One region of the Shewanella zhangzhouensis genome, then DNA from elsewhere that is predicted to be linked to it. Evidence: predicted binding sites of a transcription regulator. Region 1 holds the regulator's gene; the other holds the start of a gene.

The links. The regulator sigma-54, encoded in region 1, starts transcription at its own class of promoters, with help from an activator protein. The targets are predictions, from matches to a motif close to GTTGGCACGNNNNTNGNNT.
Region 2: a site for sigma-54 is predicted at 1,940-1,958, ahead of K0H63_RS08435 (YccF domain-containing protein). Genes of this name have one in related genera too.

Annotation. Positions count from the first base shown of each region.
Region 1 covers NZ_CP080414.1:3,837,752-3,841,316, reverse strand. Annotated here, with positions in the region: gene rapZ (RNase adapter RapZ) at 1-629, opposite strand, end outside; gene ptsN (PTS IIA-like nitrogen regulatory protein PtsN) at 626-1,069, opposite strand; gene hpf (ribosome hibernation promoting factor) at 1,072-1,359, opposite strand; gene K0H63_RS16925 (RNA polymerase factor sigma-54) at 1,390-2,871, opposite strand; gene lptB (LPS export ABC transporter ATP-binding protein) at 2,983-3,565, opposite strand, start outside.
Region 2 covers NZ_CP080414.1:1,959,086-1,962,650, reverse strand. Annotated here, with positions in the region: gene K0H63_RS08450 (mechanosensitive ion channel family protein) at 1-203, opposite strand, end outside; gene K0H63_RS08445 (hypothetical protein) at 576-749, shown strand; gene K0H63_RS08440 (pyridoxal-phosphate dependent enzyme) at 859-1,770, opposite strand; gene K0H63_RS08435 (YccF domain-containing protein) at 2,004-2,411, shown strand; gene K0H63_RS08430 (substrate-binding periplasmic protein) at 2,420-3,199, opposite strand; gene K0H63_RS08425 (EVE domain-containing protein) at 3,399-3,565, shown strand, end outside.

The sequences.
Region 1 (3,565 bases):
TCCAAAAACAGCTTAACCGGCTCATTCAGACCCGTGAGGGGCCTCAGCTCCGGTTCCCAATGGGGATTGGGCAAGAAGCGGGCATCAAACATAAAGTCTGCTTCTGTGGGCATACCATGCTTGAAGCCGAAAGATTCAAAGATAATCACCAGCTCTTTGTCGGTGCGTCCAAGCAGTATCTGCCTGACAGCATCAGCCAGTTCATAAACATTCAGATTGGAGGTGTCCATGAAATGGTCGACCATGTTGGAGATAGGGGCCAACATTTTGCCTTCGAGCTTGATGGCTTCCTGCAAAGAGACCTTGCTGCGGGACAGGGGGTGCAAACGGCGGGTTTCGCTGTAGCGTTTCAGCAGTACCTTGTCGCTGGAGTTGAGGAAAAAGCTGGTGAGCTCTACGCCTTCCGGGAGCCTTGCCAGCTCTTTTTCGAGGGCCTTTTCCTGCTCCGGCATATTGCGGATATCGATGCTGATGGCGACCTTGTCGTTATTGCCCTTGAGCTGGGCAAGCAAGGGCCCAATCAGCTGCAATGGCAAATTATCGACGCAGTAGTAGCCCAAGTCTTCCAGGACCCTGAGGGCTACCGACTTTCCGGAGCCAGAGCGCCCGGAGACTATAACGAGTTTCATCCGATGATTACCTGGTAAAGTTCCTTTTCATCGTGGCTCTTGCGCAGCTGTTTGAGGATCTGCTTGTCATTCAGCTTTTCGGCCATGGCGGCCAGGGTGCTGAGATGTTGCTGACACTGGTCCGATGGCACCAGCAAGGCAAACAGAATGTCCACCGGCTGCTTATCAATGGCGTCATAACCTATGGCTTCTTCACACTTGATAAGCACAGCTAAAGGCTTATCGATAGTGCCAATGCGGCCATGGGGAATGGCAATACCATTGCCAATACCGGTGCTGCCCATTTTTTCACGGGCCAGCAGGCTTTCGAATATCTCTTGAGACGAGAGGGAGGGATTCTGGGCAGCAGCGAGATCGCTAATCAGCTCCAGCACCTTTTTCTTGCTGCCCGGAGTGGCACAGCTAGTGCACTCCGGCGCCAGGATGGTACTTAGTTCCATCGTTAATGTTTGGTCAGTTTCTCTTTGTGTTTAATAACCTGACGGTCCAATTTATCAATTAGGGCGTCAATGGCGGCGTACATGTCTTCATGTTCTGAAGTGGCGAATACCTCGCCACCGTTGAGGTGAAGCTTGGCTTCTGCGATTTGCTGCAATTTCTGAACATTGAGAACAACGTGGACATTATTGATCTGTTCGAAATGGCGTTCAAGCTTGGAGAACTTGCTCTCTACGTAGTTACGCAGTGAATCAGTGATTTCGATATGATGCCCAGTCAGATTGATTTGCATAGACACTTTCCTCCAAAGACCTTGGGTGGGTTATAAACTCTTACGTTGGTTCGACGGTGGGATCAGCATCGCTTCTCGGTATTTGGCGATGGTGCGTCTAGCAACGTTGATTCCTTGTTCTGCCAGAAGTTCCGCCATTTTGCTGTCGCTCAATGGTTTCTTCTGATTTTCTGCCGCCACCAGTTTCTTGATAAAGGCGCGGATGGCAGTAGATGAGCATTCTCCGCCATCTTCGGTCCCGACGTGGCTGGAGAAAAAATACTTGAGTTCAAAGATACCCCTTGGGGTATGCATGTACTTTTGAGTGGTGACCCGTGAGATGGTGGATTCGTGCATCTCTACCGCTTCGGCGATATCGTTGAGCACCATGGGTTTCATGGCCTCTTCACCATACTCAAAAAAGCCCTGCTGGAACTGCACTATGCAATTGGCGACTTTCAGCAAGGTGTCGTTGCGGCTTTCCAGGCTCTTGATAAACCACTTGGCCTCTTGCAAATGCCCGCGGATAAACTGGCTGTCAGCCTGGTTGCGACTGGTGCGTGCCATGGCGGCATATTGCTGGTTCACACTCAGTTTAGGCATACAATCGGGATTAAGCTCTACAACCCAACGGCCATTTTTTTTACTGACCGAGACATCCGGAATGACATACTCATCCTTGGTGCTGGTCACAGACTCACCGGGACGGGGGTTCAGCCCCTGAATGAGGATGATTGCATCCCTGAGTTCTTCTTCCTTGAGGCGGGTTTTACGCATCAGGGTACGGAAGTCGCGGTTGGCAATCAGATCCAAATGGTCACGGATAAGCAGCTTGGCGTTGTCCAGATGGGGGGTATCCGCCGGGAACTGACCAAGTTGAATGAGCAGGCACTCTGCCAAATCACGGGCAGCTACCCCGATGGGGTCGAAGTGTTGAATGCGTTTGAGCACGGCCTCAACTTCGTCAAGCTCGACTTCTTCATCGCCCACGGCCTCGAGAATTTCTTCAAGACTTTGGGTTAAGTAACCCTTTTCGTCAATGGCATCTATGATGGCAGTGGCAATGGCCAGATCGGTATCGGAAAAAGGGGTGAGATTTTTTTGCCACTCGAGATGTTCGTACAGGCCTTCACTGGTTTCGCCCTGAAACGGCATATCATCTTCGCCACGGATCCCGGGACCGGAAACGGGGGCGGCCGTAAAGACTTCATCCCAGGTGGTATCCATTGGCAGCTCGTCCGGCATGGACTGCTGACTGATAGCGTCTGAAGTTTCCAGCGAAGCACTGTCACTGGTGTCGTTTGAGACGGACTCCTGGCTGAACTGGTCGTCAAATTCTTTATCGCCGCCGTCGGCATCAAACTGATCGCTGCCCAGTTCGTCGTCCAGCTCCAACAGGGGGTTGGCGTCGAGGGCTTGCTGAATTTCCTGTTGCAGTTCAAGCGAAGAGAGTTGAAGCAGACGAATGGCCTGCTGCAACTGTGGCGTCATTGTGAGTTGTTGTCCCAGTTTTAGCTGGAGCGACGCTTTCATTGTACTGCGAATCCTTCACTAAATTATTCAGGTAGAAAGCTTTTCTATCAGGTTATCCGGTGATTTACCACCCTGATTATCCGGATATGAGAAGGGGGCTTTGTTAATTAACTATAGCCTGAATTGCTCACCCAAGTACACTGCACGCACCTGCTGATTGTCGAGGATTTCGGCAGGGGTGCCTTCGGCAATCAAATCGCCATGGCTGACGATATAGGCTTTTTCGCACACATCGAGGGTTTCCCTCACATTGTGGTCGGTGATAAGCACTCCGAGGCCACGATTCTTGAGTTGCTCGATAATCTTTTTGATATCGATAACGGAAATCGGGTCGACCCCGGCGAAGGGCTCATCCAGCAGGATAAATCTGGGGTTGGCGGCAAGTGCCCGGGCAATCTCGACCCGGCGACGTTCACCCCCTGACAGTGACATGCCCAGATTGTCACGGATGTGGGTGATGTGGAACTCTTCCAGCAGCTGCTCCAGCGACTCTTCACGCTCATCGGCGTTCAGCTCTTTGCGCATCTGCAGCACAGCCATGATGTTATCGCGCACCGACAGCTTGCGGAAGATGCTGGCTTCCTGTGGCAGGTAGCCAATGCCTTTGCGTGCGCGCAGGTGCATGGGATCCAGCGTCAGGTCATCATCGTTGATGTGTATGCTGCCCTTGTCGCTCTGTACCAGGCCTACCACC
Region 2 (3,565 bases), 1.9 Mb from region 1:
AAGAACCCCTGTAATGCACCTCTGGGGGTATCCCGCCACAAAAGGTCACGGTATGGGTATTGCTCGGGCGTCGGGGCTTGCACCTCCTCTATCTCATTGGACTTATCCAATGCCTGCATCAAGGTCAGGGATGAATTGGCCGCGCTCAAACTGGTGAACAATCCAAAACAAAACAGGATAAAAACCTGATAAATCCGTTTCATAGTACGATTCCATCACTCGGGTAACCTCTGGATATTATCACCGGCACAATATTTTCACAGTGTTGTAACCACAGGTTTTACGTCGGCAATTGCAGCCACAGGCACCCGAAGTGGCGGCTGGTGGCAATTCTGTGGATTAAGTTTCTTGTCATTGTCATCCCAGCGTCATCTGACTCTGCTCAAATGCACTGAATCGCCCCAAGCCAGGCGTTGTCGATTAACGTCATCGGGGCGGCTAACTTGCAAACCTGGCATCAATACGCTAGTCTCGGTGGTCCTCACAACCGTCTTTTGCATATTTTTGCTAAGGATATTTTATAGTTAGATTAATTTCGCCCTTAAATGGCGACAAAGAAACAAGGAGTGTGGCTTATGTCATACAAATTAGATGGCCATGAAATCAGCGTGGCATTTCCGGTAGATTCCATCTCCCTCAATAAAAGCTCAATCGCCTTTACCGACAAGCACGGTAAAAACAGGCGGACCTTCTCGAAGCGCACCGAAGCGCTGAGATTCATGAAGTGGCTGCTGAGCAGCAATAAGTAATCAATAGCCGTTCGCTGGGAATTTCCCTATTCCTCTCACTTTCCCAAGCGATACCCAACGCCTGCGCAGAGAGCACGATTTCACAGGTGCTTTCCGCTCAGGCGACATCTTATTCGAATAGCTGTGCAAACTTGCGCCGGTAGCGGGGCAACATGGACACATTCCCCCTGAGCCCTCCCTGGTGCAGGTACAGCCAGTTTCCCTCAGCATTGGCATCCAGCAATGACTTCAATACCAGCAGCCCGCAAGGGTCGTACAAAAGCTCAAATTCCAGCCCCTGGCGACGCATCGTCATCCATATCTCCAGCTCTTCACGCTTGAGTTTGGCGTAATGATGGGCGTCTCCAACCACCTCGGGGTAAACGTGATTGTCGGTACTTAATTCAGCGAACTGGGCAATAAGATAATTGCCATCCCCCACTACAGGACAAGTCACCACCCTGATATCGCTGTGCTGCTGATAAAAATACTCGCTCAGGTAAAGTGCCGTGGTGCCAGTGCCGGACGGTAGAAACACCTTGAGGTCAGCCGTGCCCCGGGCGGCGGCCCAATCGGCAATTTCTCGACCCAGAGCATGTACACCCGCGCGTGCGAGGGCACATCGGCCACCTTCCGGCACATAAAGACAAGCGTCAGCGTCCACCTGCTTTAAGCGAATTGACTCAATGTATTCACGGGGGGACATGTTTTGCTCTGGCACTGTAACTATCTGGGCGCCCAGGGCCAGTGCACCGCCGTAGTTGCCCTCTTCACCCTGATAGATGCTGGCGGCAATGTGATCGACGTAGAACTCCAGTTGCCAAGCACGCCTGCTTGCCAATGCCGCCAGCGAATAAAGCGAATTGGACTGCGCCGAACCATAACCAATCAGGGTTTGCACACCATCAAAGCGGTCGGTCAGCAAGCTGGCAAATTTACGTCCCTTATTGCCGCTGAAGGGTTCTGGCAACACATCGTCCCGCTTGAGCCACAAATTGTGGCCAAAAAACGAAAATGGCTCGACTGGGCTTGGGCTGGGCATGGGTAAGCGCTTCTCAGACAGGAATATGGTGACAAACAGGCGCCAAGTCTAACGCGACTTGCGCCGACTTTCAGCTTACAGCTGGTAATTTATGCCAACCGGATGGTGAAACACACCAACTCCCCAGCAAGTAAAAACCATATATCTTTGATATTATTACAATTAAACAGATGGCCTTGATTTTGCTTAGCATCTATCAATCGAAGATAGACGCATATTTTAGAGGAGAACCTATGGCCCTGCTCAGGCTTATATTTAATATCGCGTGGTTTGTACTTGGTGGCTTTGTTATGGGGCTGGCTTGGTGGCTTGCGGGTCTGCTGTGCTTTATCAGCATTATCGGTATTCCCTTTGGACGGGCCTGTTTCGTGATTGGCGAAATGGCATTCTGGCCCTTTGGACAGGACCATGTGTCCCGCCGCGAGCTTACCGGGCTGGAAGATTTGGGGACAGGCCCCCTTGGCATGGTGGGCAACGTTATTTGGTTTTTGCTGTTTGGGATCTGGCTTGCCATTGGTCACATCGGTCACGCACTGGCCTGTTTTATCACCATTATTGGTATTCCATTCGGCATCCAGCACCTTAAACTGGCGCTGCTCAGCCTGACCCCGATTGGGCGCACTGTCGTTGCTCGCGCGTGATGTGTTTCTTATTCAGGCAAGTGCTCTGCCATCACTTCTGCCGCATCAATTCGCTGCAGGCCTTCATTGAAAATGGCCTGCCAGCGAAGTCCTTCCGGCGTATTCTTAAAGGCTATATATAGGTTCTTGTTTGCCAATAATTGGCTGTTAATTTGCACTTTATCGGCCACGCCCTGCAGCCTGCTCTGTTTGAGCAAATAGCGCATGACGTAAACATCTATCACGGCCGCATCGATACGACCCGCTGCGACCTTTTTGATGTTGAACTCATCTGATGTCACCTGCTCAGCCGGCTGAAGATCGTCGGCAATGGCCCTGTCGAGCTCTTCAGTATTCACATAATCCTGTACAACCCCCAACCGGTAGTTGCGAAGATCCTTTACCGACACCCAACTGATAGGATGACTCTTGTGCTCAAGCAGTCCCAACGGACTCATGCCCATGGGGTGGGAAAACACAAATTGCACTGTGTCGAAATAGTACTCGGGAAAATAGCCCACATAGGGAGTATTACTTTGGTGGGCCAGTTTCACGGCACGGCTCCAGGGATAAAAGTCCACCTCGAGTTGATAACCCATGGCGGCAAAAGCGGCCTTTGCCACAGCCACAGCGGCGCCTTCGGATGGCAAACCTTGTCCCGAATAGGGTGGCCAGTGCAGTGATGTGAGCCTGACTACGGTGGCGTTTACTCTGTTGGCAACGCAAAATCCGACAAGTAACAGGATCAACACCAGCCACATTGGCCTGAAGAAGTGCATTGGACTCGATAGCAGTCGTCTTGGCAGCATAACCTTAGTCTTGGCGATATGGCCGGCCTCTGAATAAACTCAGAATAAAGTATAGCAATCTCGCCAGCCGGAGCTTCAGACTGATAGCCGAGGCGTGGGAAAGCTTGCCCACTTTGTATTCGGGGAGTTGCTGCCGCCCTTTGCAGCGCGCCCGGTAGGCCTTACACTGGCAACACTTGCAAATAAAAGTGGAAATGCAATGAACTACTGGTTGATGAAATCGGAACCTGATGAATTCAGCATCCGAGATCTGGCCGCCAGGCCACAGCAAACCGAAGGCTGGCATGGGATCCGCAATTATCAGGCCCGCAACTTTATGCGGGATGCGATGAAAGTTGGTGATAAGGTATTTTTCTACCATTCCAG